One region of the Rhizobium indicum genome, then DNA from elsewhere that is predicted to be linked to it. Evidence: predicted binding sites of a transcription regulator. Region 1 holds the regulator's gene; each other region holds the start of a gene.
What was found. The regulator LexA, encoded in region 1, represses DNA repair genes until DNA is damaged. The targets are predictions, from matches to a motif close to TGTTCNNNNTGTGTTCNG.

Region 1 (8,034 bases):
CTCGATGTCGGGCAGGGCGCCGTCGCCATCGGCGGGCGTATCGTCGCGCTGGAGGGTCTTGAGGGCACGGACGAGATGCTGGAGCGTGTCGCGGATCTTAGAGCCGCCGGGCGCATCTCGCCGCGCCGCCGCGGCGCGCTGGTCAAGCTCTGCAAACCGCAGCAGGATATTCGCGCCGACCTGCCGGCGATCGGCGTTTCCACGGTCCTGAACGCAAGGAAAGCCGGCCTTGCCGGCGTCGCCGTCGAGGCCGGCCGCTCGCTGGTGCTCGATCGCGCCGCCGTCATCAAAGCCGCCGATGAGGCCGGGCTTTTCGTCTGCGGCATCGATCGCGGCCTGCCGGCATGGGGGCTCGAATGAACGGGGCGCCGTTGAAGATCGCCGTCATTGCCGGTGAGGTGTCGGGGGATCTGCTCGGTGCCGATCTCATCGCCGCCCTGAAGCGGGTTCACAGCGGACCGGTGGAACTCGTCGGCGTCGGCGGTGAGGGGCTCCAGGCCGAAGGCTTGAGATCCCTGTTCGATTTCTCCGAGCTGTCGATTATGGGCATCACCCAGGTGCTGAGCCGGCTGCCAAGGCTCTATACCCTGATCCGCCAGACAACGGCTGCCATCATCGCCGCAAGGCCGGATATTCTTCTGATCATCGACAGCCCGGATTTCACCCATCGCGTCGCCAAGCGTGTCCGCACCGCGCTGCCGGATCTGCCGGTTGTCAATTATGTCTGTCCGAGCGTCTGGGCCTGGAAGGAATATCGCGCCACGCGCATGCTCGCCTATGTCGATCATGTGCTCGCCGTCCTGCCCTTCGAGCCGGCAACAATGCGTGCGCTCGGCGGGCCTGAGACCACCTATGTCGGCCATCGCCTGACCGCCGATCCGGCGCTGCTCGAAGCGCGGCGGCAGCGCGCCATGCGCGCACCCGTCGAGGGAGCCGGCAAGGCGATCCTGATGCTTCCTGGATCTAGATCCTCCGAAATCGCCAAACTGCTGCCGTTCTTCGAGGATGCGGCCAAGGAACTTGTCGCCCGCAACGGCCCGATGCGATTCCTGCTGCCGACCGTGCCGCACAACGAAGCGCTGGTGAAGGGGCTCGTCGCCGGCTGGGCCACGCCGCCGGAGGTGGCGGTCGGGCCGGCGCAGAAATGGAAGGCCCTTGCCGAGGCGGATGCGGCGATGGCAGCTTCCGGCACGGTGATCCTCGAACTCGCCCTTGCCGGCGTGCCGACGGTGTCCGTTTACAAGACGGATTGGATTATCCGCCTGCTCGCCCGGCGCATCAAGGTATGGACGGGCGCATTGCCCAATATCATCGCCGATTATGCCGTCGTGCCGGAATATCTGAACGAGATCGTCCGCGGCGCCAGCCTGGCGCGCTGGATGGAGCGGCTGTCGGCCGACACGTTCCAATTGAAGGCGATGAACGAGGGCTACGATCTCGTCTGGCAACGCATGCAGACAGAAAAGCCGCCCGGCGAGCACGCCGCCGAGATCCTTCTCGACGTGCTGAAAAAGAAAAAACCCGGTCGTTTCTGACCGGGTTTTCTTTTGGGTCGTTGGAAGCGATCAGCGCTTCGAAACCGGGATGTAATCGCGCTTCGGTTCGCCGACATAGAGCTGGCGCGGACGGCCGATGCGCTGTTCCGGATCCTCGATCATCTCGTTCCACTGCGCGATCCAGCCGACGGTGCGGGCAAGCGCGAAGAGCACGGTGAACATGGTCGTGGGGAAGCCCAGCGCCTTCAGCGTGATGCCGGAATAGAAGTCGATGTTCGGATAGAGCTTCTTCTCGATGAAATATTCGTCGGTGAGCGCGATACGCTCCAGCTCCATCGCCACTTCGAGCAACGGATCGTCCTTGATGCCGAGTTCGCCGAGCACTTCATGCGTCGTCTTCTGCATGATCTTGGCGCGCGGATCGTAGTTCTTGTAGACGCGATGACCGAAGCCCATCAGGCGGAACGGATCGTTCTTATCCTTGGCGCGGGCGACATATTCCGGAATGCGATCGACCGTGCCGATTTCGTTCAGCATGTTGAGCGCTGCTTCGTTGGCGCCGCCATGCGCGGGCCCCCAGAGGCAGGCGATGCCGGCGGCGATGCAGGCGAACGGGTTGGCACCCGACGAACCGGCGAGACGGACGGTCGAGGTCGAGGCGTTCTGCTCATGATCGGCATGCAGGATGAAAATGCGGTCCATGGCGCGGGCAAGCACCGGATTGACCACATATTCCTCGCAAGGCACGGCAAAGCACATGCGCAGGAAGTTCGAGGCGTAGTCGAGGTCGTTCTTCGGATAAACGAAGGGCTGGCCGATATGGTACTTGTAGGCCATGGCGGCAAGCGTCGGCATCTTGGCGATCATGCGCAGGCTGGCGACCATGCGCTGGTGCGGATCGGTGATGTCGGTGGAGTCGTGATAGAAGGCCGACAGCGCGCCGACACAGCCGCACATGACGGCCATCGGATGCGCATCGCGGCGGAAGCCGGTGAAGAAGCGGCTCATCTGCTCGTGCACCATGGTGTGGTGCGTGACGCGGTAATCGAAATCCTTCTTCTGCACGGTGGTCGGCAGTTCGCCGTAAAGCAGGAGGTAGCAGACTTCGAGGAAGTCGCCGTGCTCGGCGAGTTGCTCGATCGGATAGCCGCGATGCAGCAGGACACCTTCGTCGCCGTCGATGTAGGTGATTTTCGATTCACAGGATGCGGTCGAGGTAAAACCCGGATCGTAGGTGAAGGAAGCTGTGTTCTTGTAGAGGGCACCGATATCGATGACGCTCGGGCCGATCGTGCCGCTTTTGACAGCAAGGTCGACAGACTTGTCACCGATTTTTATTGTAGCGCTTTGATCCGTCATGCTGATCCTCCGAAATGGCGGTGGCGCCATAAAAGCGCCATAGGGGTTAAGCGTCCTCACCGATAGCTATATGATCGCGAAGCTAATGCCAAGTTACCGTGATGGCATTTTGTGCATTGCGGTATCACCTTTTAGGCACTGCAGCGATGAGCCGCACGCATATCGGAAGCTGATGATTCGACTGGTCTTTTGGCGCTCGCGATTTTCCCTCATATTTCAATCGATTATTCTTGCCGGATTTGATTGGAGGTTGCATTCTGGCCGCCTTCGCAGCCGGGCTTGGGCGGTTCATGCAGGAGTTGACGACAGTCGAATTGCGGCCGGAAGCAGGCGAAGGCCTTGCCGACTCCTCCAGTTTTTCACCACCTGTCGTGGTGACGCGGCCGACACGGACGCAGTCGGCGACACCATTGCGCCACCGGCTGCCGGCCGCAGCCTCGCAATTGCTGCGTGCCGGCATGCGCATGCTGGGCGAAGAGGCGGACCACGGCCGCCTGCTGCTGTTTTCGCCGGTCTTCCTCGGCGCTGGGTCAGCCGTCTGGTTTCTCGCGGCATCGGATTTTTCCCTCGTTGCATCACTGCTCTGCCTGTCGGCGGTGACAGTGGCGGTTCTCATCGCCAGCCGCAGCCGGGCGGCAGTGCGGGCAACGCTGCTGGCGCTCTCGCTCGTGGTCTGCGGCATGGTCACGGCGCAGTTCGAGAGCCGGCGGGCTTCGACCGTGATCCTCGATTCATCAGTGACGACCACGGTGACCGGCCGTGTCGAGCGGCGCGAAGGCGATGGTCGCGGGCGGTGGCGCTACATTCTTGCGGTCACCGGCACTAAGGCACCGGAGCTGAAGCGGCGGCCGGAACGCATCACCGCCATCGCCCGCGGCGCGGACGCGGCCTTCGAGATCGGCGATATCATTACCGGCAGGGCGCGGCTGACGCCGCCGGCAGGTCCGGCACTTCCCGAACTCAACGACTTCTCCTTCGGTGCCTATTTCGATGGCATCGGCGCCAACGGCTTCTTCTACGGTGCACCGACGAAGGTCGATGCGCAGGCTGGTCCCCAGGCTGCCAGATCGACGGCTGAAACGCTGCTCGAAGGGCTCTACCGGCTGCGCAGCGGCATTGGTGACCGCATAAGGTCGATCCTGCCCGGCGACACCGGCGCTTTCGCCGCTGCTCTGGTGACGGACGAGCGGCGTGCCATCTCGAATGAAACGACGGAGGCGCTGCGCCAGTCCGGCCTGGCTCATATCATCGCCATCTCCGGTCTCAACATGGCGCTGTCGGCCGGCATCTTTTTCGTCGGCTTCCGGATGCTGCTCAGCCTCTTTCCCGGCATTGCTGAGGCCTACCCGACGAAGAAGATCGCTGCCGCCGGCGCGCTCATCGCTGTCACCGCCTATTTCCTGATTTCGGGCTTTGCGGTCTCTGCCGAACGCGCTTTCATCATGATGGCCATCATGTTGGTTGCCGTCTTCTTCGACCGGCCGTCGATCAGCCTGCGCAATGTCGCTCTCTCCGCGCTCGTCATCGTCGTCATTTCGCCGTCCGAGGTTTTGGGTCCGAGCTTCCAGATGTCTTTTGCAGCGACATTGGCGCTGGTCTCGGGCTATCAGCTGTGGAAGGACCGGCGCGTCCGCGAAAACGCCTTCCTGAAGCTGCCGATCATCAGGCCATTCGTTACGGTTGCGGGCTTCTTCGGCGGCATCTTCCTGACCTCGCTGATCGGCGGTTTTTCCACCGCGCTGTTTTCGATCGAGCATTTTCATCGCCTGACCGCCTACGGCCTGCCGGCAAACCTCGCGACAATGCCGATCATCTCCTTCATCATCATGCCGGCCGGCCTGCTGGCGATGCTGCTCATGCCTTTCGGCCTGGACGTTTTGCCTTGGAAGGTGGTGGGATTCGGCCTCGATCTGGTGATCGCGGTCGCAAAGACGGTGTCCGGCTGGGATGGCAATATAGACGTCGGCCGCTTGCCCGCCTGGTATTTCGCCGTCGCCGTGGCAGGCTTTCTGCTGCTGACGCTGCTCCGCACCCGATTGCGCCATGTCGGCACATCGATCATCGCGGTCGCAACGCTCATCCTGCTGCTTCTGCCGGGTCCCCGTCCGCCGGATTTGGTGATTTCGGAGGATGGCAGTCTCGTCGCAATCGTCGAGGCGGCGGCCATGGCGTCCAACCGTGAAAGACCGCCGGATTTCATCTTCGACCAGTGGCAGAGAGCGCTGGTCCTGCCGAGGCATGATCCGCCGAAGATGCTGGATGGTCCTGCTATCCCGCCTGAGGGAGAAGACCGCCGCGTCAGGCTTTCCCGCGATCAGCAGAACGAAGCAAGGACCGCGATGCGGGCGGCCACAGCGGGCGGAGACGCAAACCGCTTTTCCTGCGTCAAGAAGGCCTGGTGCACATCAAGGCTCGCCAATGGTCAGGTGGTAACCGTCATCGACAATGCCGCCTATCTCGGTCCGGCATGCGACGCGGCCGATATCGTCGTGACCTCGGTCCGCCTTCGCTTCAACAGCTGCCGCTCGGGTGCGACGCTCTTCACCGGTGAGACGCTGCGCAGGACCGGATCCATCGAGTTGCGCTTCACGGACGCCGGCCTGGAGGTCGCAACCGCATTCGATGCATTGTCGCGGCCATGGATGCGCCATCGCGCCTATGACTGGCGCAGCAACAGCTTTACCGAATCGGGCCTAGCCAATGTCAGTGATAGCGGCGAATGAGACCGACGAGTTTACCCTGAACCTTGACACGGTCCGGCCCGAAAATCCGGGTCTCGTAAGCCGGGTTGGCGGCCTCCAGCGCGATCGAGGCGCCCTTGCGGCGGAAGCGCTTGAGTGTCGCTTCTTCGTCGTCGACGAGAGCAACGACGATGTCGCCAGGACTTGCGGTGCTGCCGTTGCGAATGATCACGGTGTCGCCGTCGAAGATGCCTGCGTCGATCATCGAATCGCCCTTGACCTCCAGCGCATAATGTTCACCGGAGCCGAGCATGTCGGCCGGAACGACGATGTCGTGGGTATTGTTCTGGATCGCCGAGATCGGCACACCGGCAGCGATTCGGCCCATGACCGGCACGGAGACCGAGTTGCCGTTGTCGGCGACGGGCTTTGCGGGAGCAGGGGCGGTGACCGGCTGAGGTTTGCCGAGGCTGCCCTCGATGACGCTCGGCGAAAAGCCGCGCCGGGGCTGAATGCTGGGGCTGTAGGCCTCCGGAAGCTTGATGACCTCAAGCGCGCGGGCGCGGTTCGGTAGGCGGCGAATGAAGCCTCGCTCCTCCAGCGCCGTAATCAAGCGATGAATCCCGGACTTGGAGGCGAGGTCCAGGGCATCCTTCATTTCGTCGAAAGATGGCGGAACGCCGGATTCCTTCATGCGCTCATGAATGAAAAGGAGAAGCTCCTGTTGTTTGCGCGTGAGCATCGACGTTGTGACCTCGTGATTGAAACAAATCCAGAACAGACACTATATGTTCCATATGTGTTCCGCAAGTAGCTAAATTTCCGTAAAACTTGGCGCCAACTCGTTGAGATTTTTATTTTCATTCGCCGGATTGGCACACAAGTCTTGCCTTGGGCGGCACTCTCACACATCTCTGCCGTGTTAGGAGAGGGGGATATCATGAACGAGCACTCCGCCAAACCGCACCCGCTGGATCATGTCGTGCTGCCGGTCGTCAATATCGATCTGGCGCGCGAGAGGCTCGGCAAGCTCGGCTTCACCGTTGCCGCCGATGCGCGCCATCCCTTCGGAACGGAGAATGCCTGCGTCTTCTTTGCCGACAAGACCTATCTGGAGCCGCTCGGAATTGCGAGCGTCGAGGAGAGCGAGGCATCAGCGCGGCAAGGCAATGTCTTCACCGCCCGCAACCAGGCCTTTCGCTTCCGCTGTGGCGAGGAGGGGCTTTCGGGGCTGGCTTTCGGCAGCAAGGATGCCGGCATCGATCATCAGAATTTCGTCGGCAACGGATCGAGCGCCGGCGAGATGCTGCAGTTCACCCGGCCGATGACGATGCCGGACGGTTCCGAGACGATTGCCGGCTTCAAGCTGGCTTTCGCCGGCGACCTGCGCGCGCCTGATCTCCTGCTCTTCACCGTCGAGCGCGTCACGCTGCCGGCTGACCGCGCCGCGCTGGAGACGCATGCCAATGGCGTCACCGGCCTAATCGAGATCGCGCTTTGCACGCCGGAGCCGGCCGCCTTCGCTGCCTTCGTCAGCCTTGCCGTGGCGCAATCGGCAGTCGAGAAGACCGGGTTCGGCGTCAATATCGCAGCATCGAATGCGAAAATCAGCCTGATGACGCCGGAAGGGCTGGAGGCCTATTTCGACATCGCCGGCTCATCCGCAGATCGCGGCCTGCGCGGCCGGGCAATCCTCTTCACTGTCGCCGATCTTGCCGTGACAGAAGCGCATTTGGCTGCTAACGGGGTGACATACACGCGCAAGAACAATCGCATTCTGGTGAAGCGCGCGCCCGGGCAGGGCACGCTCTTCGCCTTCGAGGAAACACGATGAGCACTGATACGAATTCCGAAGTCAGGATCGGCGAAGGCCAAGGCCAGGTCACTTTTTCCAATACCGGCCGCCTGTCGCTGATTGCCGGTCCCTGCCAGATGGAGAGCCGCGACCACGCCTTCATGGTTGCCGGCACGCTGAAAGAGCTTTGCGGAAAGCTCGGCATCGGCCTCGTCTACAAGAGCTCCTTCGACAAGGCGAACCGGACCTCGCTTTCGGCCGAACGCGGTATCGGGATCGAAAAGGGCATGGAGGTCTTTGCCGACCTCAAGAAGGAATTCGGCTTTCCCGTCCTGACCGACGTTCATACCGCCGAGCAATGCGGGGAGGTGGCAAAGGTCGTCGATGTCCTGCAGATCCCGGCCTTCCTTTGCCGCCAGACCGACCTTCTTATCGCCGCCGCCAAGACCGGCCGCGTCGTCAATGTCAAGAAGGGCCAGTTCCTCGCTCCCTGGGATATGAAGAACGTCCTGAAGAAGCTCAATGCCAGCGGCAATCCGAACGTGCTGCTGTGCGAGCGCGGCGCCTCATTCGGCTACAATACGCTGATTTCCGACATGCGTTCGTTGCCGATCATGGCGGCGATGGGCGCGCCCGTTATCTTCGATGCGACCCATTCCGTGGCGCAGCCGGGCGGCCAGGGCGAATCCTCCGGCGGTCAGCG
Region 2 (8,034 bases), 160 kb from region 1:
CATCCGGCGCTCCCCGAAAGACCAGGTCCATGCTGATCGTGCTCGTTGCACTTGCCGTCGTTTCCTCCCTCGCCGCCGAAATGGCCTATGGCTATTTCGCCGATCGATACGAGATGAGCTGGGTGCGGCCGGAGCTTGCCGAGCATGCGGCGATCGTGCGCGCCCAGGGCCGGCTACGCGAAAAACGAGCTTCGAATCTGAATGCCAGATGAACGAGACATTCAAGGTCGCTTCAGATCGGCATTGGTAAACACCCGATCAACATCCGGCGGAACCATTTACAGACGGATGCGTTCATTCAACCGATACATAGAGCGGCGCGGAAGGATTAAAAATGCCCGGCAAGATTACGATGATTAACGTGCTCTGGATGGTAATGGTCACGGGCATGCTGACCGCAACTGTCGCTCTCTATGATCAGAAGGTTGATACGTCCAAGGTTTATGGACCCTATGCTTCGGCCCGGACGGCCGTACTGGGCCAGTACTGAGGGGCGAGAACGCAACTCCCCAGGAAAGGAATGCCTATGTTCACGATCTTGACAGTGCTCACCGCCCTCATCAGCGTGATGTTCATCGTGTCTGTGGCCTCGACGATTTCAGCGCTCCGGCGCGAAGGCGAAGAGGTGAAGGCTCTGAACGAAAAACATAGAGCATTCTGACGTTCCTTTCTCTCCTCTTCCCACCCTTGAGCGGCACCCTTCCGTCGCCAGGGCCATTCAAAGCCGGATGCACCAGCGTCCGGCTTTTTCTTTGGGTGTCGTCCTCAACCATCATTCGATCTGAAAAGAAAAGGGCGGCTCGAAGCCGCCCCATTCATTTGATCATTCCTCGGCAGGCCCGGCCGGATCGCCATCGGCACCCGGCGCCTCGTCACCGCCACCTTCGTCGGCAGCACCTTCATCGGCACCAGGAGCGCCTTCGGCGACCTCGACGGCCTCCTCCGTCTCATCCTCCTCCGGCTCGCTGATGCGCTCGACCGAGACGACCTTCTCGTCCTTGGCCGTCGAGAAGATGGTGACGCCCTTGGTGGCGCGGCTGGCGATACGGATGCCGCCGACCGGCACGCGGATCAGCTGACCGCCATCGGAGACCAGCATGATCTGGTCGCCGTCATCGACCGGGAAGGCAGCGACCAACTCGCCGATCTCGCCTGTTTTCGACGTATCGGTGGCGCGGATGCCCTTGCCGCCGCGACCGGAGATACGGAAGTCATAGGAGGACGAACGCTTGCCGAAGCCCTTTTGGGAGACGGTGAGCACGAATTGTTCGCGTGCTCTCAACTCGTCATAGCGCTCGTCGGAGAGCTGTCCCTCCTCGGTGACTTCTTCACCGACCAGCGCAATATCCTCTTCATCCACGCCCGTCGCCCGGCGTTCGGTGGCGGAACGCTTGAGATAGGCAGCACGCTCCCACGGCTCGGCATCGACATGACCAACGATCGTCATGGAGATGATGCGGTCGCTATCGCCGAGATTGATGCCGCGCACGCCGATCGAGTTGCGGCCGGCAAAGACGCGGACATCGTCGACGGAGAAGCGGATGCACTGGCCGAGCGCCGTCGTCAAAAGCACGTCGTCATCTTCCGTGCAGGTCTCGACGGAGAGGATTTCGTCGCCCTCCTCCTCGAGCTTCATGGCGATCTTGCCGTTGCGGTTGACCTGGACGAAGTCAGACAGCTTGTTGCGGCGAACCGTGCCGCGCGTCGTCGAGAACATAACGTCGAGATTGTCCCAGCTCGTCTCGTCCTCGGGCAATGGCAGGATGGTGGTGATGCGCTCGCCCGGTGCGAGCGGCAGCATATTGATCAGCGCCTTGCCGCGCGAGGTCGGCGTGCCGATCGGCAGGCGCCAGACCTTCTCCTTGTAGACGATGCCACGCGAGGAGAAGAACAGCACCGGCGTATGGGTATTGACGACGAATAGCCGGCTAACGAAATCTTCGTCGCGGGTGGTCATGCCGGAGCGACCTTTGCCACCGCGCCGCTGGGCGCGGTAGGTGGTGAGCGGTACGCGCTTGATATAACCGAGATGCGAGACGGTGACGACCATGTCTTCGCGGGCGATCAGATCCTCATCGTCCATTTCGAGGCCGCCATCGATGATCTCGGTGCGGCGCGGCGTGCCGAACTGGTCGCGGACGGCGAGAAGTTCGTCCTTGACGATGGTCTGGATGCGGACGCGCGAGGAAAGAATATCGAGATAATCCTTGATTTCCTCGCCGATCTTGTTGAGTTCGTCGCCGATTTCGTCGCGGCCAAGCGCCGTCAGGCGGGCAAGGCGCAGTTCGAGGATGGCGCGGGCCTGCTCTTCGGAGAGATTGTAGGTGAGGTCGTCATTGATGCGATGGCGCGGATCGTCGATCAGACGGATCAGGCTTTCGACATCTTCCGCCGGCCAGCGGCGGGTCATCAGTTCTTCGCGGGCCGACTGCGGATCGGGCGCCTGGCGGATGACGCGAATGACTTCGTCGATATTGGCGACGGCAATGGCGAGACCGACCAACACATGGGCACGGTCACGCGCCTTGCGCAGCAGGAATTTCGTTCTCCGGCTAACGACTTCCTCGCGGAAGGAGACGAAAGCGCGCAGCATGTCGAGCAAGGTCAGCTGTTCAGGCTTGCCGCCGTTCAGCGCCACCATGTTGCAGCCGAAGGAGGTCTGCAGCGGCGTATAGCGATAAAGCTGGTTCAGGATGACCTCGGCGTTGGCATCGCGCTTCAGCTCGACGACGACGCGATACCCCTGGCGGTCGGATTCGTCGCGCAGGTCGGAGATGCCTTCGATGCGCTTGTCGCGCACCAGCTCGGCCATCTTCTCGATCATCGTCGCCTTGTTCACCTGGTAGGGAATCTCGGTAATGATGATCTGCTCGCGGTCACCGCGCATCGGCTCGATGGCAGCGACGCCGCGCATGATGACGGAGCCGCGACCGGTCTCATAGGCAGAGCGGATGCCGGCACGGCCAAGGATCTTCGCACCCGTCGGGAAATCGGGGCCGGGAATGATCTGGATCAGTTCCGGCAGCTCGATGGCCGGGTCGTCGATCAGCGCGATGCAGCCGTCGATGACTTCGGAGAGATTGTGCGGCGGGATGTTGGTCGCCATGCCGACGGCAATGCCGCCGGCGCCGTTAACAAGCAGGTTCGGGAATTTGGCGGGCACCACGACCGGCTCGGAGAGCGTGCCGTCGTAGTTGTCGCGGAAATCGACGGTTTCCTTGTCGAGATCGTCGAGCAACGAGTGGGCAGCCTTTTCGAGGCGGCATTCGGTGTAACGTTCGGCCGCCGGCGGATCACCATCGACCGAGCCGAAATTGCCCTGACCATCGATCAGCGGCAGCCGCAGCGACCATGGTTGCGCCATGCGGGCGAGCGCATCATAGATCGCGGAATTGCCGTGCGGATGGAATTTACCCATCACGTCACCGGTGACGCGGGCGCATTTGACGTATTTCTTGTTCCAGTCGATGCCGAGCTCGGACATGCCGTAGAGGATGCGCCGGTGCACGGGCTTCAGGCCGTCGCGCACGTCGGGCAGCGCGCGGCTGACGATGACGCTCATGGCGTAATCGAGATACGACCGCTGCATTTCCTCCATGATGGAGATGGGCTCGATGCCTGGCGGGAGCTTCCCGCCGCCGGGGGGTGTTTGCTCAGTCAAAACAGATCACGATCTCTTCTAGAATCACTTGAAGATTTATAGCGGAAAGCCTGTTGCCGCGCCAATTTCACAGCGCGTTTTGAACAGGCTTTTGCGGCTTAAAGAGGGTAAAACATGCAAGTTGCGCGGCCGGACCGGACAAATCCGCCGCGAGCCGCCGCGGGATATTTGCCAAATCGAAATCCCCGCTTCACAATCATAAAAACCACGCACCCATATGGGGTTCCGGAGAGCCGATGGCAAGCGCCGACCAATTGATCAACGCCTTCACGACGCTGCTCGTCACCATCGATCCACCGGGGCTTGCGCCGATCTTTCTGGGGTTGACGACAGGCATGAGCCGAACCGAGCGCAAGCAGGTGGCGCTACGCGGCTCGGTTATCGCTTTCATCATCCTCGCCGTCTTCGCGCTGTTTGGCGCCGGCGTGCTCGGCGTGCTCGGGATTTCGATCGGCGCCTTCCGCATCGCCGGCGGGCTGCTGCTGTTCTGGATCGCCTTCGAGATGGTGTTCGAGAGACGGCAGGAGCGCAAGGAGAAGGCGACCGAGGCGGCGATCACCAAGGATCACATCGAGAATATCGCCGTCTTCCCCCTCGCCTTGCCGCTGATTGCCGGCCCGGGTGCGATCTCGGCGACGATCCTGCTGGCCGGCACGCTGGCCACCTCGATCGGGAAAGCGCAGCTGATCGGCGTCATTGCCGCCAATCTGCTGCTGACCTTCCTCATGCTGCTCATCGCCGAAAGGCTGGACCGTTTCCTCGGCGTCACCGGCCGGGCCATCCTGACGCGGCTCCTCGGCGTCATCCTCGCAGCGCTTGCCGCACAATTCGTCGTCGACGGGGCTAAGTCGGCGTTCAACCTCATCAGCGCGACGCCGCACTGAAAAACCTCGAGCGCCTTTCAATCTAAACTGCGAGAAGTGCGAACGCCTCATCCGGCGTTTCAGGAACCTGCTCCATAGTCAAAGCGCGCACGATAGCTCTCGTCAACTCGCGAAAAATATCTATCGACGAACCTATGTCCGAATGCGCCATGCGATCAAAGGAGAGAATTCCAAAACTGGGCAATGCAGCCTCACCAAGATCCTCTATCCCCTTGAACAGCCCCGGCATGTACTCCGCGGCAAATCCGGTAAGCACTTTGTGGTGACTTGGAGCAAGTGATAGGGACCAACTCTCTCCCTTGGTACGTTCAATCGGGACATTCACCTGCAGATATTGCGTTTTAATGGACTGATCCAGGGTGACTGACAGCAAACCATATACCGTCATGCCTCCAACCGGCCGAGCTATTTCCGCAGCCACACTTTTCCGATGAGGAATCCCTTCTCCGCTGACGAAAACTTTGCTCTCCCACAGATGGCATCGCGTTGAATCCATCGACGGCGGTGCCTCGTCCAACCAAAGTCGGAGGCGCGTACCGGAATCTTTCTTAAAGATGTGGCAGCTCATTCCGAAATAACTCCCCAAAATGGTGCGAAATCATTCAGGCGGATGTGGTCTGAAGCATCTGCCGCGAAATCAAAGAAAAAGAGCATGACGCCATCCAAGGCATCATGCTCTCTCACGTCTTTCACAAAGCCCGGAAAGGCTACCGATCAGAACGGGATATCGTCGTCGAGATCCCGCGAGAAGTTGCCGCCGCTGCCACCGCCGCGGCTCGGCGATGAAGCGGGAGCCGGAGCACCGTAGTCATCGCCATAATCGTTGCCGCCACCGGCACTGCCACGGCCGCCGCTCGCACCCCCGCCTTCACCGCGACCGTCGAGCATCGTCAGCGTCGAACCGAAACCCTGCAGCACCACTTCCGTGCTGTAGCGGTCCTGGCCCTGCTGGTCCTGCCACTTGCGGGTCTGCAGCTGGCCTTCAATATAGAGCTTGGCGCCCTTCTTCACATATTGTTCGACGACCTTGCAGAGGCCCTCGTTGAAGACGACGACGGTGTGCCATTCGGTCTTCTCACGGCGCTCGCCGGAATTGCGGTCGCGCCAGGTCTCCGAGGTCGCGATACGAAGATTGGCGATCGGCCGGCCATCCTGAGTGCGACGGATTTCGGGGTCCGCACCGACGTTTCCAATCAGAATTACCTTATTCACACTACCAGCCATACTTCTCACCCTGCCTGCCGCCCTGCCCGGCGGCGTTTAATCGATCGGCGCACCTTAAACCATCACGGACCGCCGATGCGCATGGGCGGCATTTAATCCACATGTTTATCCATCAGAAAGCCGCATGCATTCATCAGGAATTTTGTTCTTTATTTGTTCTAGTTTATCCGTATGATCCTGTCAACAGAATCGAAAACCTTGACCGTAGTGGACATTCAGCCTCGACTCGCCCGTCGGCATCACTAAATAAGGGCTGTCATCCAGAAAACCAAAGCAGAGACGATGAGCGAACTGAAGACGATCTCCATCCGCGGCGCGCGCGAGCATAATCTCAAGAGCATCGATCTCGATCTGCCGCGTAACAAGCTGATCGTCATGACCGGGCTTTCGGGTTCCGGCAAATCCTCGCTCGCCTTCGACACGATCTATGCCGAGGGCCAGCGGCGCTATGTCGAGAGCCTGTCGGCCTATGCCCGGCAATTCCTCGAAATGATGCAGAAGCCAGATGTCGACCAGATCGACGGGCTGTCGCCGGCAATCTCGATCGAGCAGAAGACGACCTCGCGCAATCCGCGCTCGACGGTCGGCACCGTTACCGAGATCTACGACTACATGCGCCTGCTCTTTGCCCGCGTCGGCGTTCCCTATTCGCCGGCGACCGGCCTGCCGATCGAAAGCCAGACCGTCAGCCAGATGGTCGACCGCATCCTGGATTTCGGCGAGGGCACCCGTCTTTATATCCTTGCGCCGCTCGTGCGCGGGCGCAAGGGCGAATACAAGAAGGAACTGGCGGAGCTGATGAAGAAGGGCTTCCAGCGCGTCAAGGTCGACGGGCAGTTCTACGAGATCGCCGAGGCGCCGGTGCTCGACAAGAAATACAAGCACGACATCGACGTGGTGGTCGACCGCATCGTCGTGCGCTCGGATGTCTCCGCGCGCCTGGCGGACAGTCTGGAGACCTGCCTGAAGCTTGCCGACGGGCTGGCGGTCGCCGAATTCGCCGACAAGCCGCTGCCGCCGGAAGAGACGTCGGCCGGCGGCTCGGCCAACAAGTCGCTGAACGAGACGCATGAACGCGTGCTGTTTTCGGAGAAGTTTGCCTGCCCGGTCTCCGGCTTCACCATTCCGGAGATCGAACCCAGGCTCTTCTCCTTCAACAATCCCTTCGGCGCCTGCCCGACCTGCGATGGCCTCGGTGCTCAGCAGAAGATCGATCCGGATCTGATCGTGCCCGAGCCCGAGCGGACGCTGCGCGACGGGGCGATCGCGCCCTGGGCCAAGTCGACCTCGCCCTATTACAATCAGACGCTGGAAGCGCTCGGCAAACATTACGGCTTCAAGCTCGGTACCCGCTGGAACGATCTTTCCGACGAGGCCAAGGACGTCATCCTCAACGGCACCAACGATAAGATCGAATTCCACTATGCCGACGGCGCCCGCTCCTACACGACGCAGAAGAATTTCGAAGGCATCATCACCAATCTCGAGCGCCGCTGGAAAGAGACCGATTCCGCCTGGGCGCGCGAGGATATCGAGCGCTTCATGTCGGCCGCCCCCTGCCCTTCCTGCAACGGCTTCCGCCTGAAGCCCGAGGCCTTGGCGGTGAAGATCGACACTCTGCATATCGGCGAAGTGACCGGTATGTCGATCCGCGTCGCCCGCGACTGGTTCGAGACGCTGCCGGCAAGCTTCAATGCCAAGCAGAACGAGATCGCCGTGCGCATCCTCAAGGAAATCCGCGACCGGCTGCGCTTCCTCAACGATGTCGGCCTGGAATATCTCAGCCTGTCGCGCAATTCCGGCACCTTGTCGGGCGGCGAAAGCCAGCGCATCCGGCTTGCCTCGCAGATCGGCTCGGGGCTGACCGGCGTGCTCTACGTGCTCGATGAGCCGTCGATCGGCCTGCATCAGCGCGACAATGCCCGGCTGCTCGACACGCTGAAGCACCTGCGCGACATCGGCAACACCGTCATCGTCGTCGAACATGACGAGGATGCGATCATGACGGCCGACGACGTCGTCGATATCGGCCCGGCGGCCGGCATTCACGGCGGCCAGGTCATCGCCCATGGTACGCCGCAGGACATCATGGCCAATCCGAAGTCACTGACCGGCAAATATCTCTCCGGCGAACTCGGCGTTCCCGTTCCCGACGAACGTCGCAAGCCAAAGAAGGGCCGCGAGATCAAAGTGGTCGGCGCGCGCGGCAACAATCTGAAGAACGTCACGGCGTCGATTCCGCTCGGCGTGTTCACAGCGGTGACC
Region 3 (8,034 bases), 2.3 Mb from region 1:
TGATGCCGGTTGCGATTTTGTGGCCGGAGCAGTCGCGCTGTTTCGAGAAGATCAAGAGCGGCGGTCTGTGTTCGGACGTCGCTGTGGCCGAACTCTGGCCGGCACTTTGCGCAGCGAAAGATCATTGGCGCTGAGGGCTGATATTGCGGTTGTCAGGAAAGCCGACGCGATGAGAACGGCGACGAGGGAATTCAGCAAAATCTGAATCATGGAAGCGTTTCCTTTCCGGTGCGCCGGGCGGCTCTGCCTGTCCGTTGCGCTCCAAAACAGGATGATCTTAGGCCGGGTCGGCCTAAAATCATCCTGTTCTACATTTACAGTGAGAGCATGATGTCGTCCGAAAACCGCTCACACTTTTCGGCATCATGCTCTGAAGGAAATATGTGCCTGCCCGTTGGGCGGCGCTAGATTTGACTTTCGCAACCGATTGTCAACGTCTCGTTGACGGATACGACCGGCAAAGAAAACGGGCGCCGAAGCGCCCGTTGGGAGTCCGATATGCTTGTGCCGATCAGCGGCAACGAGCCTCATAGCGGCGACCGTAGCGGTCGCGATAGACGCAGTAGCCGCGGCGTTCGACCGACTGGCCGATCAGAGCGCCAGTCAGACCGCCGGCAACGGCGCCGACGGCGGCACCACCCCAGCTGTTGGTGACGACACCGCCGATAACAGCGCCAGTGCCGGCGCCGATCGCCGTGCCTTGCTCGGTCGCTGTGCAAGATGCGAGTGCGCCCACGAGCGCACCAATAAGAACAATCTTCTTCATCATGTCGTAACTCCCCAGGTTAGTTGGCCTTTAGACGCGGCCCATTAGTACAAGGATAATGATAATCACGAGAACTAGCCCCAAACCGCCAGAAGGTCCATAGCCCCAGCCACGGCTATAACCCCAATTCGGCAAGGCTCCAATCAAGAGCAGAATGAGGATAACAAGTAGTATCGTGCCAAGCATGGTGTGTTTCCTTCATTTCATCCGCAATTTGGATGGACTGGAAACACGTATTGGCGATTTTTGTTCCCGGTTAAGCTCTGGAAATGTGACGAAGCCTGATTCACGGTTTAATTTCCGTCATTTCCGAAAATTGCCGCTATGGTTAAAAAGACATTTAAATACAATATGTTGCGGTGAACAAAGCGGGAAAATCGCGATGTCGCCGATTCGTCAGCGATTCGTTCCGTTTTTGATCGGCGAGCCGAGAGTGGCCGCCCCTGAGTTAACGCTGCGACTTAACGCCGTCTGAATCCGGTTTCCGAAAGATTAATGCCGATCTGACGAGGGCGGGGCGAAGGATCTGCCGCCCATGCGCATTCTAGGACCTGGACCTGATAGCGCCACAAGATGTGGGCGTGAACGAAAGGCGAAAACGGCGGAGTCAGCGATTCGTCTCCGATTCGTTCCGGCTTTGGTCGAGAGGTTAATTTCGGGCGGATTTTCGCCTATCCAAGATCGGGCGGGAATTGCGGAGTCGCGATAGCGAAAATATGAACAGGTGAGAGTCTTGCGATTCAGCATCTAGTGGGAAAAAGTGATTCAAAATCAATACTTAGCCGTGAACAAAAGCTGAATCAGCGGGAGTCATCGATTCGTCGCTGATTCGTTCTTGCGCTGTTCCGAATCGGAAATTCGGGCGTTCCACGGGACTCGCAAAGGTCGTAATCCCCGATGCATTTTGAAATCTGCCCTTGCGTTTGCGACGGCAGCTGTCCATGTGTTGTCCAGCTTCCATCGAGGAGCCGAGATTTTCCTGGGGCCACCCGCCTCATTTGCATGGACTCATGACTCTGATTTCGCAGCCGATGATTCTGAGCGGGCGCGGTGTGACCGCGGTGCTCGGGCCGACCAATACCGGCAAGACCCATTATGCCATCGAGCGCATGGTTGCGCACGGGACGGGCGTGATCGGCCTGCCACTTCGGCTTCTGGCCCGCGAGGTCTATACGCGGGTGGTAGAGAAGGTCGGCGCGCAGAATGTGGCGCTGGTCACCGGCGAGGAAAAGATTTCGCCGCCCAATGCGCGTTTTTCCGTCTGCACTGTCGAAGCGATGCCGCGCGAGACCAAGGCTGCCTTCGTCGCGATCGACGAGGTGCAGCTCGCCGGCGATCTCGAACGCGGCCATATCTTCACCGACCGCATCCTGCATCTTCGCGGCCGCGAGGAAACGCTGCTGCTCGGCGCGGCAACGATGCGGCCGATCCTGCAGCAGCTCCTGCCCGGCATCACTATCGTCGAGCGGCCACGGCTTTCGCATCTTTTCTACGCCGGGCAGAAGAAGATCACACGGCTGCCGCAGCGCTCGGCCATCGTCGCCTTCTCCGCTGACGAGGTCTACGCCATCGCCGAGCTTATTCGCCGGCAGCGCGGTGGCGCGGCGGTCGTGCTCGGCGCGCTCAGCCCACGCACCCGCAATGCGCAGGTGGCGCTCTATAAGGCGGGCGACGTCGAATATCTGGTGGCGACCGATGCGATCGGCATGGGCCTCAACCTCGATGTCGATCACGTCGCCTTTGCCCAGGACCGGAAATTCGACGGCTACCAGTTCCGCAATCTCAATCCGGGCGAACTCGGCCAGGTCGCCGGGCGCGCCGGACGGCATGTGCGGGACGGGACCTTCGGCGTCACCGGGCAAGTCTCGCCCTTCGATGACGAACTGGTGCAGCGCATCGAGGGGCACGAATTCGACAACGTCAAGGTTTTGCAGTGGCGGACGACGGAGATGGACTTCTCCTCAATCGCATCGCTGCGCGCCAGCCTTGAGGTGGGACCGCGCGTGCCGGGGCTGACGCGGGCATTGCCTGCGGTCGACCAGCAGGCGCTGGAACAGCTTTCGCGCTATCCCGAGGTCATCGATCTTGCCGACAGGCCGGCGCGCGTCGAAAAACTCTGGGAGGCTTGCGCGCTTCCCGATTATCGGCGTATCACCCCAGCACAACATGCCGATCTTATCTCGACCCTCTTTTCCGATCTTGTCCGCTATGGCACGGTGAATGAGCAGTTTCTTGCGGAGCAGGTTCATCGCTCCGATCGAACAGATGGGGAAATTGACACGCTTTCGGCGCGAATCGCGCAGATAAGGACCTGGACCTACGTTTCGAATCGGCCCGGTTGGCTTGCCGATCCGACACACTGGCAGGAAAAGACGCGGGAAATCGAAGATCGATTGTCCGACGCGTTACATGAAAGGTTGACGAAACGCTTTGTTGATCGCAGGACATCTGTGCTCATGAAGCGCCTGAGAGAGAATGCGATGCTGGAAGCTGAAATCAGTGTGAATGGCGATGTCTTCGTTGAAGGACATCATGTAGGGCAATTGAGCGGGTTCCGTTTCACGCCGGTGGCGGGAACGGACGGACCGGATGCCAAGGCGGTTCAGGCTGCGTCGCAGAAGGCGCTCGGGCTCGAGTTCGAAGCCCGCGCGGCCCGGATGCATGCCGCCGGCAACAGCGATCTGGTGATCGGTTCGGATGGGTTGATCCGTTGGCTGGGCGACCCGGTGGCGCGGCTTTCGGGCAGTGATCACATCATGCGTCCGCGCGTGATCCTGCTGGCCGACGAACAACTGACGGGCAATGCCCGCGATCACGTCGCCGCCCGCATCGAGCGCTTCGTCAATCATCATATCAGCACGGTGCTGAAGCCGCTCGATGATCTGTCGCGCGCCGAGGATCTGCAGGGCCTTGCCAAAGGGCTTGCCTTCCAGCTCGTCGAGAATCTCGGGGTGCTCTTCCGCCGCGACGTGACCGAAGAGGTGAAGTCGCTGGACCAGGAGGCCCGTGCCTCCATGCGCCGCTACGGCGTGCGTTTCGGCGCCTATCATATCTTCGTTCCCGCACTTCTGAAGCCGGCGCCGGCCGAGCTCATCACGCTGCTCTGGGCGCTGAAGAACGACGGTCTCGACAAGCCCGGCTACGGTGATCTCATTCCGGTGCTTGCCGCCGGCCGCACCTCCGTCGTCACGGATCCGACCTTCGAGCGGATGTTCTACAAGCTCGCCGGCTTCCGTTTCCTCGGCAAGCGAGCCGTACGCATCGACATCCTGGAACGGCTGGCCGATATCATCCGTCCGCTGCTGCAATGGAAGCCCGGCCAAAACAACCGTCCGGAGGGCGCCTATGATGGCCGCCGCTTCACGACGACGACGGCGATGCTGTCGATCCTCGGTGCGACGCTCGAGGACATGGAAGAAATCCTCAAGGGTCTCGGCTATCGCGCCGATGCCGTGAAGGCGGAAGAGGCATCACTACATCTTGCAGCGCAGGATGTGGCCTCGGTGCCTGCCGCCAGCGCACAAACGCCTGCGGAAGAGACAGCCGAGAAGGCCGATCACGACGATGCCGATGGCGCTGCGGAAGAGACTGCTGCCGAGCCATCCGCAACCGAGGCGGCTTCGGCGGTCGCCCACGCGCCGGTGACGGAAGCGGTCGAAACTCCCGCTCCGGCCGAACCGATCGAGACATCCGCTCCTGCGGAAGCGGTATCGGCTTCCGAGGAAGCAGGATCTGCTCCTGGGGAAGCCGGCGAGCCGACGGAACCGAAGCCGGTTCTTCTGTGGCGTCTTGGCGGTCGCAACGACAATCAGCGCCAGGCGCGCGGCGGGCATGGCGAACGCCGTGGCGGCCAGGGCCAGGAGCGCGGTCAAAACCAGGAGCGCGGCGACCGCAATCGCCGGCCGGGCGGCGGTGAAGGCGGCGAGGGCAATCGCAATGGCGACGGCCGCGACAACAATCGCCAGAACCGTGGCAAGGAAGGCGGCGGTCGCGATGGTGGCCGGCCGCAGCAGGCAAGAGGCGACCGCAATAACCAACCACGGGGCGACCAGCCGCGCGGTGACCGGCAGGACCGTGGCGATCGCAAGGATCGCGGCGAGCGTAACGATCGCAACGACCGCAACAACAATCGTGGCGGCTCGCAGCCGTTGCGCTTCGAGGCCAAGCCGCCGCGCAAGGAGAAGCCGATCGATCCGGATTCGCCTTTCGCCAAGCTCGCTGCTCTCAAGGAGCAGATGAAGAAGTAATCATGAGCGGGGAGACACAGCCGACAAGCGGTTCGCGCCAGCGCATCGACAAGTGGCTGTTCTTCGCGCGCATGGTGAAGTCGCGCTCGCTGGCGCAGAGCCATATCCAATCGGGCCATGTGCGCATCAACGGCGAGCGTTGCAGCCATCCAAGCCAGATGGTCAAGCCGGGCGACCGTATCGAGCTAACGCTGGAGCGGCGCGATGTCGTTCTCGTCATGCGCCTTGCCGGCGAACGGCGGGGGCCTTACGAAGAGGCGCGCCTGCTCTACGACGACCAATCCCCGCCGCCCGATGAGGCAAAACGTCTCACGGCCTACGAGCAGGCGATCCGGGCGACCGGCACCGGCCGTCCGACCAAAAAGGAAAGACGTGCAATCGACAGGCTGATGTCGGACGAGGATTAGAAAACTCTGTCTGCGGCGGCGGCTTTTGCAGATCGTTTATCCTTGAAATCCGGCGATAAAGCCGATAGGTCACTGACAACCTGCCGGAAGCGTGCTTGCCTCCCAAGCCTGCTCACGCTTTTCCTCCGGCACGGGGATAGGCGCGACGTTCCAGGTTGCCCGGCCCCATCCGCATGGAAATCCTGGAGTTCTTCATGACCTATGTCGTGACCGACAATTGCATCAAGTGCAAATACACCGATTGCGTGGAAGTCTGCCCTGTCGACTGCTTTTATGAGGGCGAGAATTTCCTCGTCATCCATCCCGACGAGTGCATCGATTGCGGCGTCTGCGAACCTGAATGTCCCGCCGAGGCGATCAAGCCCGATACCGAGCCGGGCCTCGACAAATGGCTGAAGATCAATACCGAATATGCCACGATCTGGCCGAATATCACGGTCAAGAAGGACCCGTTGCCCGAGGCCAAGGAAATGGATGGTGAGACCGGAAAATTCGAGAAGTATTTTTCGGAGAAGCCCGGTTCCGGCGATTGAGACAGCACCCACATTCGGCCCCCGGATTCGGGCGGCCGCGGGGCGAAACGTTTTTAAAAGCTGCGTGAGGCATATGGGTGACATGTGTTGCCCGCATGACTCAAGCGAAGCAAATTATTGATTTCCTCATATTTTTATGATAGGTTTCGTCTACTGTTCCATTTGTGGCATGACGCATGCCCAAAACCATCACGAAAGCAAAACAAATCCGTACACGGTTTCCGTGACATATCAACGCTTTGAGCGCCGGGTCCCAAGATCGTGCGCAAGAAGTCTTTGCTTTTGCCCGATGGGACCAGAGTGAAGTCACCCGACGGATACTACCGTCTCACCCGGGCCTGACTGACCCGGCTCCGGCCGCCGCCGGAAGCGTAACAGGGAGTTTTTGAATAGAATGACGACTCAGCAGAAAAAGCCTTCTACAGCACGTCACGGCTTCAAGACCGGTGAATCGATCGTCTACCCCGCTCATGGCGTCGGTACCATCACCGCTATCGAAGAGCAAGAAGTTGCCGGCATGAAGCTCGAACTTTTCGTTATCGATTTCGAGAAGGACAAGATGCGTCTGAAGGTTCCGGTCGCGAAGGCGATGAGCATTGGTATGCGCAAGCTTTCGGAAACGGATTTCGTCGAGCGTGCTTTGAAGGTCGTGCAGGGCAAGGCGCGCGTCAAGCGCACCATGTGGTCCCGCCGCGCCCAGGAATATGATGCCAAGATCAATTCCGGCGACCTGATTTCCATCGCTGAAGTCGTGCGCGATCTCTATCGTGCCGAGAACCAGCCCGAGCAGTCCTATTCCGAGCGCCAGCTTTATGAGGCTGCGCTCGACCGCATGGCGCGCGAAATCGCCGCTGTCAACAAGATGTCGGAAACCGAAGCCGTTCGCCTCGTCGAGACCAATCTCAACAAGGGTCCGAAGCGCGGCAAAGCGATCGAAGAAGACGATTCACAGGACGAAGCCGCATAAAAGCGACGCCTGTCTTCTATCAAAAAACCCGGCCTTCGAGCCGGGTTTTTTTATTGGAACTTTTTCCCGACTGCCGCGTTTATCACACGTAATTGCGAACTGCTCGTCGGGCAACGGCCTCAACGGGCGAACTGCTATTCCGTCAATGTTCGATGAGGAGCGGATCATGCCTTTTCTATATTGCCAATCCGGCAAAGTGAAGAAACAGGTCCAGCCCGGCCGTCTTACCGGCACATGATGAGAAATAGGGCCTCCCCCTGAAAAGTCCAGGGGCGAGGCTTTTATGCATTCAGAACCCCATTCAATCCGGACAGCGATGTTCCGGAAGATGAGTTTTATTGTTCATTTCAGGGCGAGAGAGGCCTGTTTCGGGAGATCGAAATGAAGAACATGTCTGCAGATCGGCGCATGATCAAAATCGCGATGGCCGCGCCTTATCTCGCCCGCCAGGAAGAGCACGATCTCGCCACCCGTTGGAAGGATCATGACGACCGCGGCGCGCGCAACCAGATCGCCATGGCTCATATGCGCCTCGTCATATCGATGGCCGGCAAGTTCCGCAATTTCGGCCTGCCGATGAGCGATCTGGTGCAGGAGGGCTATGTCGGTCTGCTCGAGGCCGCCGCCCGCTTCGAGCCGGAACGCGACGTGCGCTTTTCCACCTATGCAAGCTGGTGGATCAGGGCGTCGATCCAGGATTATATCCTGCGCAACTGGTCGATCGTGCGCGGCGGCACGAGTTCGGCGCAAAAAGCGCTGTTCTTCAATCTGCGCCGTCTGCGCGCCAAGCTCGCCAAGGGCGACACCCAACTGACGCTGCAATCCATTCACCAGGAAATCGCCGCGGCCCTCGGCGTCAGCCTCTCCGATGTGCAGACGATGGATGCCAGGCTTTCCGGCAACGACGCTTCGCTGCAGGCGCCTTCGGTCTCCGGCGATGCCGAGAGCGCGGAGAAGATGGACTTCCTCGTCAGCGACGATCCCCTGCCGGACGAGCAGGTGTCCAACATGATCGACGGCGAACGCCGCCGCGTCTGGCTCGCCTCGGCGCTGAAACATCTCAACGAACGCGAGATGAAGATCATCAGCGCCCGACGACTGGCGGAAGATGGTG
Region 4 (8,034 bases), 1.4 Mb from region 1:
ATCGTCGAGATGGAAGCCCGGATCCGCGAGCACGGTCTGCCTGATGATGCCGCCAACCTGCGCATGCTGAAGGCCATGGGCTTTTCCGACGCGCGCCTGGCGACGCTGACCGGCAAGCGCCCGAAGGAAGTCGCCGAATTCCGTAACAAGCTGAACGTCCGCCCTGTCTTCAAGCGCATCGATACCTGTGCGGCCGAGTTCGCCTCGCCGACCGCCTATATGTATTCCACCTATGAGACGCCTTTCGTCGGCGCCGCCCGCTCCGAGGCTGAAGTGTCCGACCGCAAGAAGGTTGTCATCCTTGGCGGTGGCCCGAACCGTATCGGCCAGGGCATCGAGTTCGACTATTGCTGCTGCCACGCCGCCTTCGCGCTGAAGGATGCGGGTTATGAGGCGATCATGATCAACTGCAACCCGGAAACAGTCTCGACCGACTACGACACGTCGGACCGCCTCTATTTCGAGCCGCTGACGGCCGAGGACGTGATCGAGATCCTGCGGGCAGAACAGGAAAGAGGTGAAGTCGTCGGCGTCATCGTCCAGTTCGGCGGCCAGACGCCGCTGAAGCTTGCCGAGGCGCTGGAAAAGAACGGCATCCCGATCCTCGGCACCGCGCCCGATATGATCGACCTTGCCGAGGACCGCGACCGCTTCCAGAAGCTCCTGATGAAGCTCGACCTCAACCAGCCGAACAACGGCATTGCTTATTCGGTCGAGCAGGCCCGCATGGTCGCCACCGAAATCGGCTTCCCGCTGGTCGTGCGTCCCTCTTACGTGCTTGGCGGCCGCGCCATGCAGATCCTGCATTCGGAAGGCCAGCTGCAGAGCTACCTGCTCGATACCGTGCCTGAACTGGTGCCTGAGGATATCAAGCAGCGCTATCCCAACGACAAGACCGGCCAGATCAACACTCTGCTCGGCAAGAACCCGCTGCTCTTCGACAGCTATCTCAGCCACGCCATCGAAGTCGACGTCGACTGCCTCTCGGACGGCACCGACGTCTATGTCGCCGGCATCATGGAGCATATCGAGGAAGCCGGCATCCATTCCGGCGACAGCGCCTGCTCGCTGCCGCCGCGCACGCTCTCCAACGAGATGCTCGACGAGCTGGAACGCCAGGCGAAAGCCATGGCCAAGGCGCTCAATGTCGGCGGCCTGATGAACGTCCAGTTCGCCATCAAGGACGGCACCGTCTACGTTCTCGAAGTCAATCCGCGCGCCTCGCGAACCGTGCCCTTCGTCGCCAAGACCATCGGCGCGCCGATCGCCAAGATCGCCGCCCGCGTCATGGCCGGCGAAAAACTCGATGCGACCTTCGCCGCCTACGGCGAAAAGCCCGATCCGCGCAAGCTGAAGCACATCGCTGTCAAGGAAGCCGTCTTCCCCTTCGCCCGTTTCCCCGGCGTCGACACGCTGCTCGGCCCGGAAATGCGCTCGACCGGTGAAGTCATCGGCCTCGATACCGATTTTGCACTGGCCTTCGCCAAGTCGCAACTCGGCGCCGGCGTCGAGCTGCCGCGTGACGGCACGGTCTTCGTCTCCGTCCGCGACGCCGACAAGCCGCGCGTGCTGCCGGCGATCAGCATCCTCGTCGAACAGGGCTTCAAAGTGCTGGCGACCGGCGGCACCGCCCGCTTCCTCGCCGAAAACGGTATCACCGCCACCAAGATCAACAAGGTGCTGGAAGGCCGTCCGCACATCGAGGACGCGATCCGCAACCGCCAGGTCCAGCTCGTCATCAACACCACCGATGGCAACAAGGCGATCTCCGACTCCAAGTCGCTGCGCCGTGCGACGCTGATGCAGAAGGTGCCCTATTACACGACGATGGCAGGCGCCGAAGCCGCCGCCCAGGCAATCAAGGCGCTGAAGGCCGGCAATCTGGAAGTGCGGCCGCTGCAGAGCTATTTCGCCTGAGATACGGAACGCCATCGCTCGATGAGCGATGGCGCCAGCCTTGGCATTGGGGCACCACCGGAGGCTTCTGAATCAGTTTATGCAGCGGCCACCATAAGGCGCTGAACCATCAGCATATCTTCGCGAAATCGTGCCAGTTCCTCCGCTCTCAGCCGCTCATCGGGAATACGCAGCAGATAGGATGGATGCACCGTCACGAAGAGCGTTCGCTCCTCATCGATCGCGATCGCTTTCCCCCTGACATCCTGAAGCCGCTGTTTCGTATCGGTCAGCGCCGCGAGCGCCGTCGCCCCCATCGCAACGATGAGCTTCGGCTTGATCAGTGCCATCTCCAGATTGAGCCACCAGCGGCAATGCTTCACCTCGCCCATATTGGGCTTCTGATGGATGCGACGCTTGCCGCGCGGCTCATATTTGAAATGCTTGACGGCATTGGTGACGTAAAGCGTTGAGCGATCAATGCCCGCTTCAGTGATCACCTGATCCAGCAGCCTGCCGGCCGGACCGACGAAGGGGCGCCCTGATATATCCTCCTGGTCGCCCGGCTGCTCGCCAACGAACATCACCTCGGCATCGCGTGGCCCCTCCCCGAATACGGTTTGCGTGGCCTTCGCATGAAGCGGACAGCGGGTGCAGGCGGCAGCTTCCGCGCGCAGTGCTTCCAGCGTGCCCGCCGGCGCTTCGGGCTCGGCCGGAATGCTGCGCGCGGCTTCCTGCAGGCGATCGTGAAAGGGCAACGACTGGGTCGCCTCCCGTGCAGCCATGGCCCGCACCTGGCTCTCCGCCGATGCGATCAGCCCAGGGATGAGATCGGCTTCCGGCAGGTTCTTCCAGTATTTTTTCGGCATCTCCGCCTGCATCGCCTTCAGCTTCAACCGCGCCGGATTGAAAATGCTGGCGTAGTAGGTGCGCCAAAGTTCGTCGGTAGCATCGATGAGATTGGGTTTTTCACACGGTTCGTCGCTCATCGTCAGCCGCTCGCCGTCCCAGGCGGCCGATCCCTTGGGCGTCGCGATCAGCCAGTCCATGTCGGTGAAGCGCCGTTGAAAGAAGGGCGCTGTGCGCCTGACGATATGGTGATCCGGCTCGAACCAGGCGAGGAATTTTCGACGGCCCACCGACACCGCACCAACCTCCTTGAAGCGAACGAAGGCCGTCATCTTGTGCGCGTCGCGCCGAACGTTTTTCGCCATCAGCCTGGCACGGGCGACGTCCTCGTCGGAAGCCACTTCAAGCAGTTGCCGGTCCAGTTGCAGCCGCCAGAGCAGACGGTAAAGCAGGGAAAAACGCGCCGCGTCGGAATGGCAGAGAACTGTCTCCGCGAGATCGATGAAGGCGGGCGGCACCGTCATCGGCTTGCGTGCCATGATAGGCGCCGGCGGCATGGCGTCGCGTTGAAACGCAAGGTCCGCCTCCTCGCTTTTTTCGCGCCAATCGATCTCTTCCGGCAGGATGCCGGCGACCGCGAAAGCGCGCGCGGCGTCACGCCATTCGGCAAGCTCCCCGCGTCCTGCAAGCACGACCCGGCGCATCACAGCAACGACAATTGTTCGGGTTGCGGTTCGAACATGGCGCGAAGGTCGGGGCGCTCGATCAATCGGCGCGGCGACCAGCCTTCCGCCGAGATGAAAGACTGAACCTTCTTGATCGAAATGCCGAGCCGCTGGAGATCATCGAGCCGCAACCGGCGAAAACGCCGCGCCGAAACGATCGCTTTGACGGTCTTGGTGCCGAGACCGGGCACGCGCAGCAACCGCTCACGCTCGGCCTTGTTAATATCGACGGGAAATTCGGCCCGATTGGCGAGCGCCCAGGCAAGCTTGGGGTCGAGGCTGAGATCGAGCATGCCGCCCGCCTGGTTTGCGGTGATCTCGTCGATGCCGAAACCGTAGAATCGATAGAGCCAGTCGGCCTGATAGAGCCGGTGCTCGCGCATCAGCGGCGGCTTGATCAGCGGCAGGTTTTTCGACGAGTCCGGAATCGGGCTGAAGGCGGAATAATAGACGCGCTTCAGCCCGTAGCTGCTGTAAAGCCGGCCGCTGGTCGCAAGGATGGTCGCATCGTTCGCGCCATCGGCGCCGACGATCATCTGTGTGCTTTGGCCGGCCGGCACGAAACGCTGACGCTTCTTCGTGCGCAGCGTCGGTTCGCCGGCGGCCTCGATCTTCAACCTCAGATCCCCCATCGATCGCCTGATATTGGCAGGCTTCTTTTCCGGCGCGAAGCGGGTGATGCCGTTATCCGTCGGCAACTCGATATTGAGCGACAGTCTGTCTGCATGAAGCCCCGCTTCCTCAATCAGACGCGGCGACGCCTCGGGGATCGATTTCAGATGGATATAGCCGCGGAAATTATGTGTCACGCGCAGTTCGCGGACGATGCGGACCATCTCTTCCATCGTGTAATCGGACGAACGAATAATGCCGGAGGAAAGGAACAGGCCTTCGATATAGTTGCGGCGGTAGAATTCCAGCGTCAGCCAGATGACCTCTTCGGGCGTGAAGCGCGCCCGTTCGACATTGCTCGACGAGCGATTGACGCAATAGGCGCAGTCGTAGATGCAGAAATTGGTCAGCAGTATTTTCAGAAGCGAAATGCACCGCCCGTCCGGTGCATAGGCATGACAGATGCCGGATCCCTCGGTCGAACCGAGCCCGCCGCTTGCCCGAGAATCACGCTTCACCGTTCCACTGGAAGCGCAGGAAGCATCATATTTCGCGGCATCGGAAAGGATGGCCAAGCGTTCTGTGAGCGACTTCTTCATTAGTATGTTCACTATATGTTCCGGCATGCAGAGTCAATCGGGACGATCCGATTTCTGCCCATTTTCAAGTCGCACCACCTGATATCGGGGCGGGCCGCGTTTCTTTTATGCGAATTTTCTGGAAATCGGCCTTGGCGATCTGCTATAAGCGTCCGACTAAGATTGTGGCACGGTTCCGAAGCTCCCCTTCGGGACCTGTTTTCTTTTGTGTTCGCCGCTAATTGTGCGGATACGAGGATTGAAGGACAGAAAAATGGTTGAAAAGGTACCGATGACACCGGGCGGTTTCGTCAAGCTGCAGGAAGAGCTGCGCTGGCGTCAGCAGGAGGAGCGCCCTCGAATCATCGAGGCGATCGCCGAAGCCCGTGCCCATGGCGACCTTTCCGAAAACGCCGAATACCACGCCGCCAAGGAAGCCCAGAGTCACAACGAAGGCCGCATCAGCGAGCTGGAAGACCTGACGGCGCGCGCCGAGGTCATCGACCTCACCAAGATGTCGGGCGACAAGATCAAGTTCGGCGCCAAGGTGAAACTCATCGACGAGGACACCGATGAAGAAAAGACCTACCAGATCGTCGGCGACCAGGAAGCCGACGTCAAGGCCGGCCGCATCTCCATCTCCTCGCCGATCGCCCGTGCTCTGATCGGCAAGGAAGTCGGAGATTCCATCGAGGTCAATGCGCCGGGCGGCTCCAAGGCCTACGAAATCCTCCAGGTTTCCTGGGGCTGATCGCCCGCCAGCCGCGAGACCCCTCCCTTGCCCGATATCCGTGACGTCGAGATCATTGCGCCCAATTTCAAGCGCCGGCTCTCCGGCGTCACATCGACTATCGTCCAGCTCATCCCATGCCAGATCCGGCTCGGCATCAAGATCGCGACACTCGGGCCCGGCCTGCCGGAGGACCTGCCGAAACTTAAGGGGCGGCAGCTCCTCGGCCTCTGGCGCCCGCCGGCGCGCCGGCGCCAGCGCGTCTGGCACGCTCGCCGCAACAACGAGATGGCGGTCGGCATCCTGCTGCGCCAACTGTTGCGCATGCCGCTGAAGCTTCTCTTCACCTCGGCCGCGCAACGCCGGCACACCGCCTATACGAAATGGCTGATCCGTCGCATGGACGCCGTCATCGCGACTAGCGATCGATCCGGCTCGTTCCTCGAGGTGCCGCACACGGTCATCCAGCACGGCGTCGACCTTGCTCTGTTCCATCCGCCGGAAACAGCGGAGGACGGCATCGCCGCCACCAGCCTGCCGGGCCGCCATCTCATCGGCTGCTTCGGCCGCGTGCGCCATCAGAAGGGCACCGATCTTTTCGTCCAGGCGATGATCGAACTGCTGCCGCAGCACCCCGAGTGGACGGCGGTCGTCTCCGGCCGGGTGACGGCCGAACACACGGCATTTGGCGACAAACTTAAGGCGGATGTCGCGGCCGCCGGGCTCAGCGACCGTATCCTCTTCCTCGGCGAAGTGCCTGACATCAAGGTCTGGTATCGCCGCCTGACGCTTTACGTCGCCCCCTCCCGCAACGAGGGTTTCGGCCTGACGCCGCTCGAAGCCATGGCCTCGCGCACTGCGGTGGTGGCATCGGACGCCGGCGCCTATGCCGAACTCATCGTCACGGGCGAGACGGGCTCGGTCGTCGCCGCCGGCGATGGCGAGGCGCTGACGCGGGCAATCGCGCCCTATATCGCAGATCCCGCGCTGGCGATCGCGCATGGCGAGAATGCGCTGCGGCATGTCAGGGCGAATTTCGCACTGGAGAAAGAAGCGAGCGCGATCGGCGCCATTTACAACAGCCTTTTCGGCGACAATCGCAGCTGAGGCAGAAAAGAGAAACGGCCCGCTGGATGACGGGCCGTTGAAAGAATTTTAGGACTGCGGACAGTTCGGTCAGTTATTCAGCCGGCTGCAGCCCGGCAGCCGAAATATCCTCTCCGGTCTGGCCGCCCAGTGCCGCGGCAAGCTGCGCCGTATCCAGCTCGTTTTCCCAACGTGCCACAACGATCGTGGCGACCGCATTGCCGACGAGGTTGGTCAGCGCCCGGCATTCCGACATGAAGCGGTCGATGCCGAGGATAAGCGCCATGCCGGCGACCGGCACGGAGGGCACGACGGAGAGCGTTGCGGCAAGCGTGATGAAGCCGGCGCCGGTGATGCCTGCGGCACCCTTGGAGCTCAGCATCGCGACCAGCAGCAGCAGGATCTGATCACCCCAGGAAAGCTGAATACCGGTTGCCTGGGCAATGAACAGCGCTGCCAGCGTCATGTAGATGTTGGTGCCGTCGAGATTGAAGGAATAACCGGTCGGGATGACGAGACCGACGACCGAGCGCTTGCAGCCAGCCTTTTCCATCTTGTTCATCAGCCCCGGAAGGGCAGCCTCCGAAGACGAGGTGCCGAGGACCAGCAGCAGTTCTTCCTTGATGTAGCGCAGCAGCGCCACGATCGAGAAGCCGTTGTAGCGGGCGACCGCGCCGAGAACGACGAGGACGAAGAGCAGAGAGGTGATGTAGAAGGTGCCGATCAGCATGGCGAGGTTGGCGATCGATCCGACGCCGTACTTGCCGATGGTGAATGCCATGGCGCCGAAGGCGCCGATCGGCGCTGCCTTCATGAGGATGGCGACGAGCTTGAACACGGGCGCCGTCAGGGCATTGAGGAAGTTGACGACCGGTTCGCTCTTTTCGCCGACCATGGCGAGCGCGATGCCGAAGAGCACCGAGAAGAACAGTACCTGCAGAATGTCGCCATCGGCAAAAGCGCCGACGATCGTCGTCGGGATGATGTTGGTCAGGAAACCGACGATGCTCTGCTCATGCGCCTTTGCGGCGTAGCCGGCGACGGCGGCCGGATCCAGCGAGGCAGGATCGATGTTCATGCCGGCGCCGGGCTGGACGACATTGGCGACGATCAGGCCAATGATGAGCGCCAATGTCGAGAATGTCAGGAAGTAGAGCATCGCCTTGCCGGCGACGCGGCCGACCTTCTGCAGGTCGCTCATGCCGGCAATGCCGGTCGCAACCGTCAGGAAGATGACGGGGGCAATGATCATCTTGACGAGCTTGATGAAGGCATCGCCGAGCGGCTTCAGCTGGGTGCCGAATTCGGGATAGAAATGGCCGAGAAGGATACCCGCGGCGATGGCGGCGAGAACCTGAACGTAAAGATGGGTATAAAAGGGCTTCTTGCCCTTGCTGTCTGCGACTGCATCGAGTGGTGCTGCGATCATGATGTCCTCCTAATGGCTCGTCCGGAACGAACTCCGGCCTCCCGAGCCGTTCGCTTCAAGTCCAACAGCTCAGCCGTTGTTGCCCAGGTTCTTCGCAATCGCCGTGCCAGTTTTGCGCCGACCATCCAA

Region 2: uvrA (excinuclease ABC subunit UvrA) is a predicted target of LexA. The motif match lies at 5,913-5,930, and genes of this name have one in related genera.
Region 3: FFM53_RS13905 (helicase-related protein) is a predicted target of LexA. The motif match lies at 1,597-1,614, and genes of this name have one in related genera.
Region 4: FFM53_RS19960 (putative DNA modification/repair radical SAM protein) is a predicted target of LexA. The motif match lies at 4,687-4,704, and genes of this name have one in related genera.

What each region holds. Positions count from the first base shown of each region.
Region 1 is NZ_CP054021.1:485,172-493,205, reverse strand. It holds gene FFM53_RS02350 (LpxI family protein) at 1-360, shown strand, start outside; gene lpxB (lipid-A-disaccharide synthase) at 357-1,535, shown strand; gene gltA (citrate synthase) at 1,566-2,855, opposite strand; gene FFM53_RS02335 (ComEC/Rec2 family competence protein) at 3,146-5,578, shown strand; gene lexA (transcriptional repressor LexA) at 5,559-6,278, opposite strand; gene FFM53_RS02325 (VOC family protein) at 6,477-7,370, shown strand; gene kdsA (3-deoxy-8-phosphooctulonate synthase) at 7,367-8,034, shown strand, end outside.
Region 2 is NZ_CP054021.1:328,393-336,426, forward strand. It holds gene FFM53_RS01580 (hypothetical protein) at 1-212, shown strand, start outside; gene FFM53_RS01585 (hypothetical protein) at 335-490, shown strand; gene FFM53_RS36795 (hypothetical protein) at 527-661, shown strand; gene gyrA (DNA gyrase subunit A) at 824-3,661, opposite strand; gene FFM53_RS01595 (MarC family protein) at 3,898-4,545, shown strand; gene FFM53_RS01600 (hypothetical protein) at 4,568-5,113, opposite strand; gene FFM53_RS01605 (single-stranded DNA-binding protein) at 5,260-5,769, opposite strand; gene uvrA (excinuclease ABC subunit UvrA) at 6,052-8,034, shown strand, end outside.
Region 3 is NZ_CP054021.1:2,823,644-2,831,677, forward strand. It holds gene FFM53_RS13895 (YMGG-like glycine zipper-containing protein) at 512-769, opposite strand; gene FFM53_RS13900 (DUF3309 family protein) at 797-952, opposite strand; gene FFM53_RS13905 (helicase-related protein) at 1,777-5,013, shown strand; gene FFM53_RS13910 (RNA-binding S4 domain-containing protein) at 5,016-5,420, shown strand; gene fdxA (ferredoxin FdxA) at 5,615-5,953, shown strand; gene FFM53_RS13920 (CarD family transcriptional regulator) at 6,348-6,920, shown strand; gene FFM53_RS13925 (RNA polymerase factor sigma-32) at 7,302-8,034, shown strand, end outside.
Region 4 is NZ_CP054021.1:4,127,788-4,135,821, reverse strand. It holds gene carB (carbamoyl-phosphate synthase large subunit) at 1-1,917, shown strand, start outside; gene FFM53_RS19965 (UdgX family uracil-DNA binding protein) at 1,995-3,449, opposite strand; gene FFM53_RS19960 (putative DNA modification/repair radical SAM protein) at 3,449-4,681, opposite strand; gene greA (transcription elongation factor GreA) at 4,935-5,411, shown strand; gene FFM53_RS19950 (glycosyltransferase family 4 protein) at 5,439-6,497, shown strand; gene FFM53_RS19945 (dicarboxylate/amino acid:cation symporter) at 6,571-7,905, opposite strand.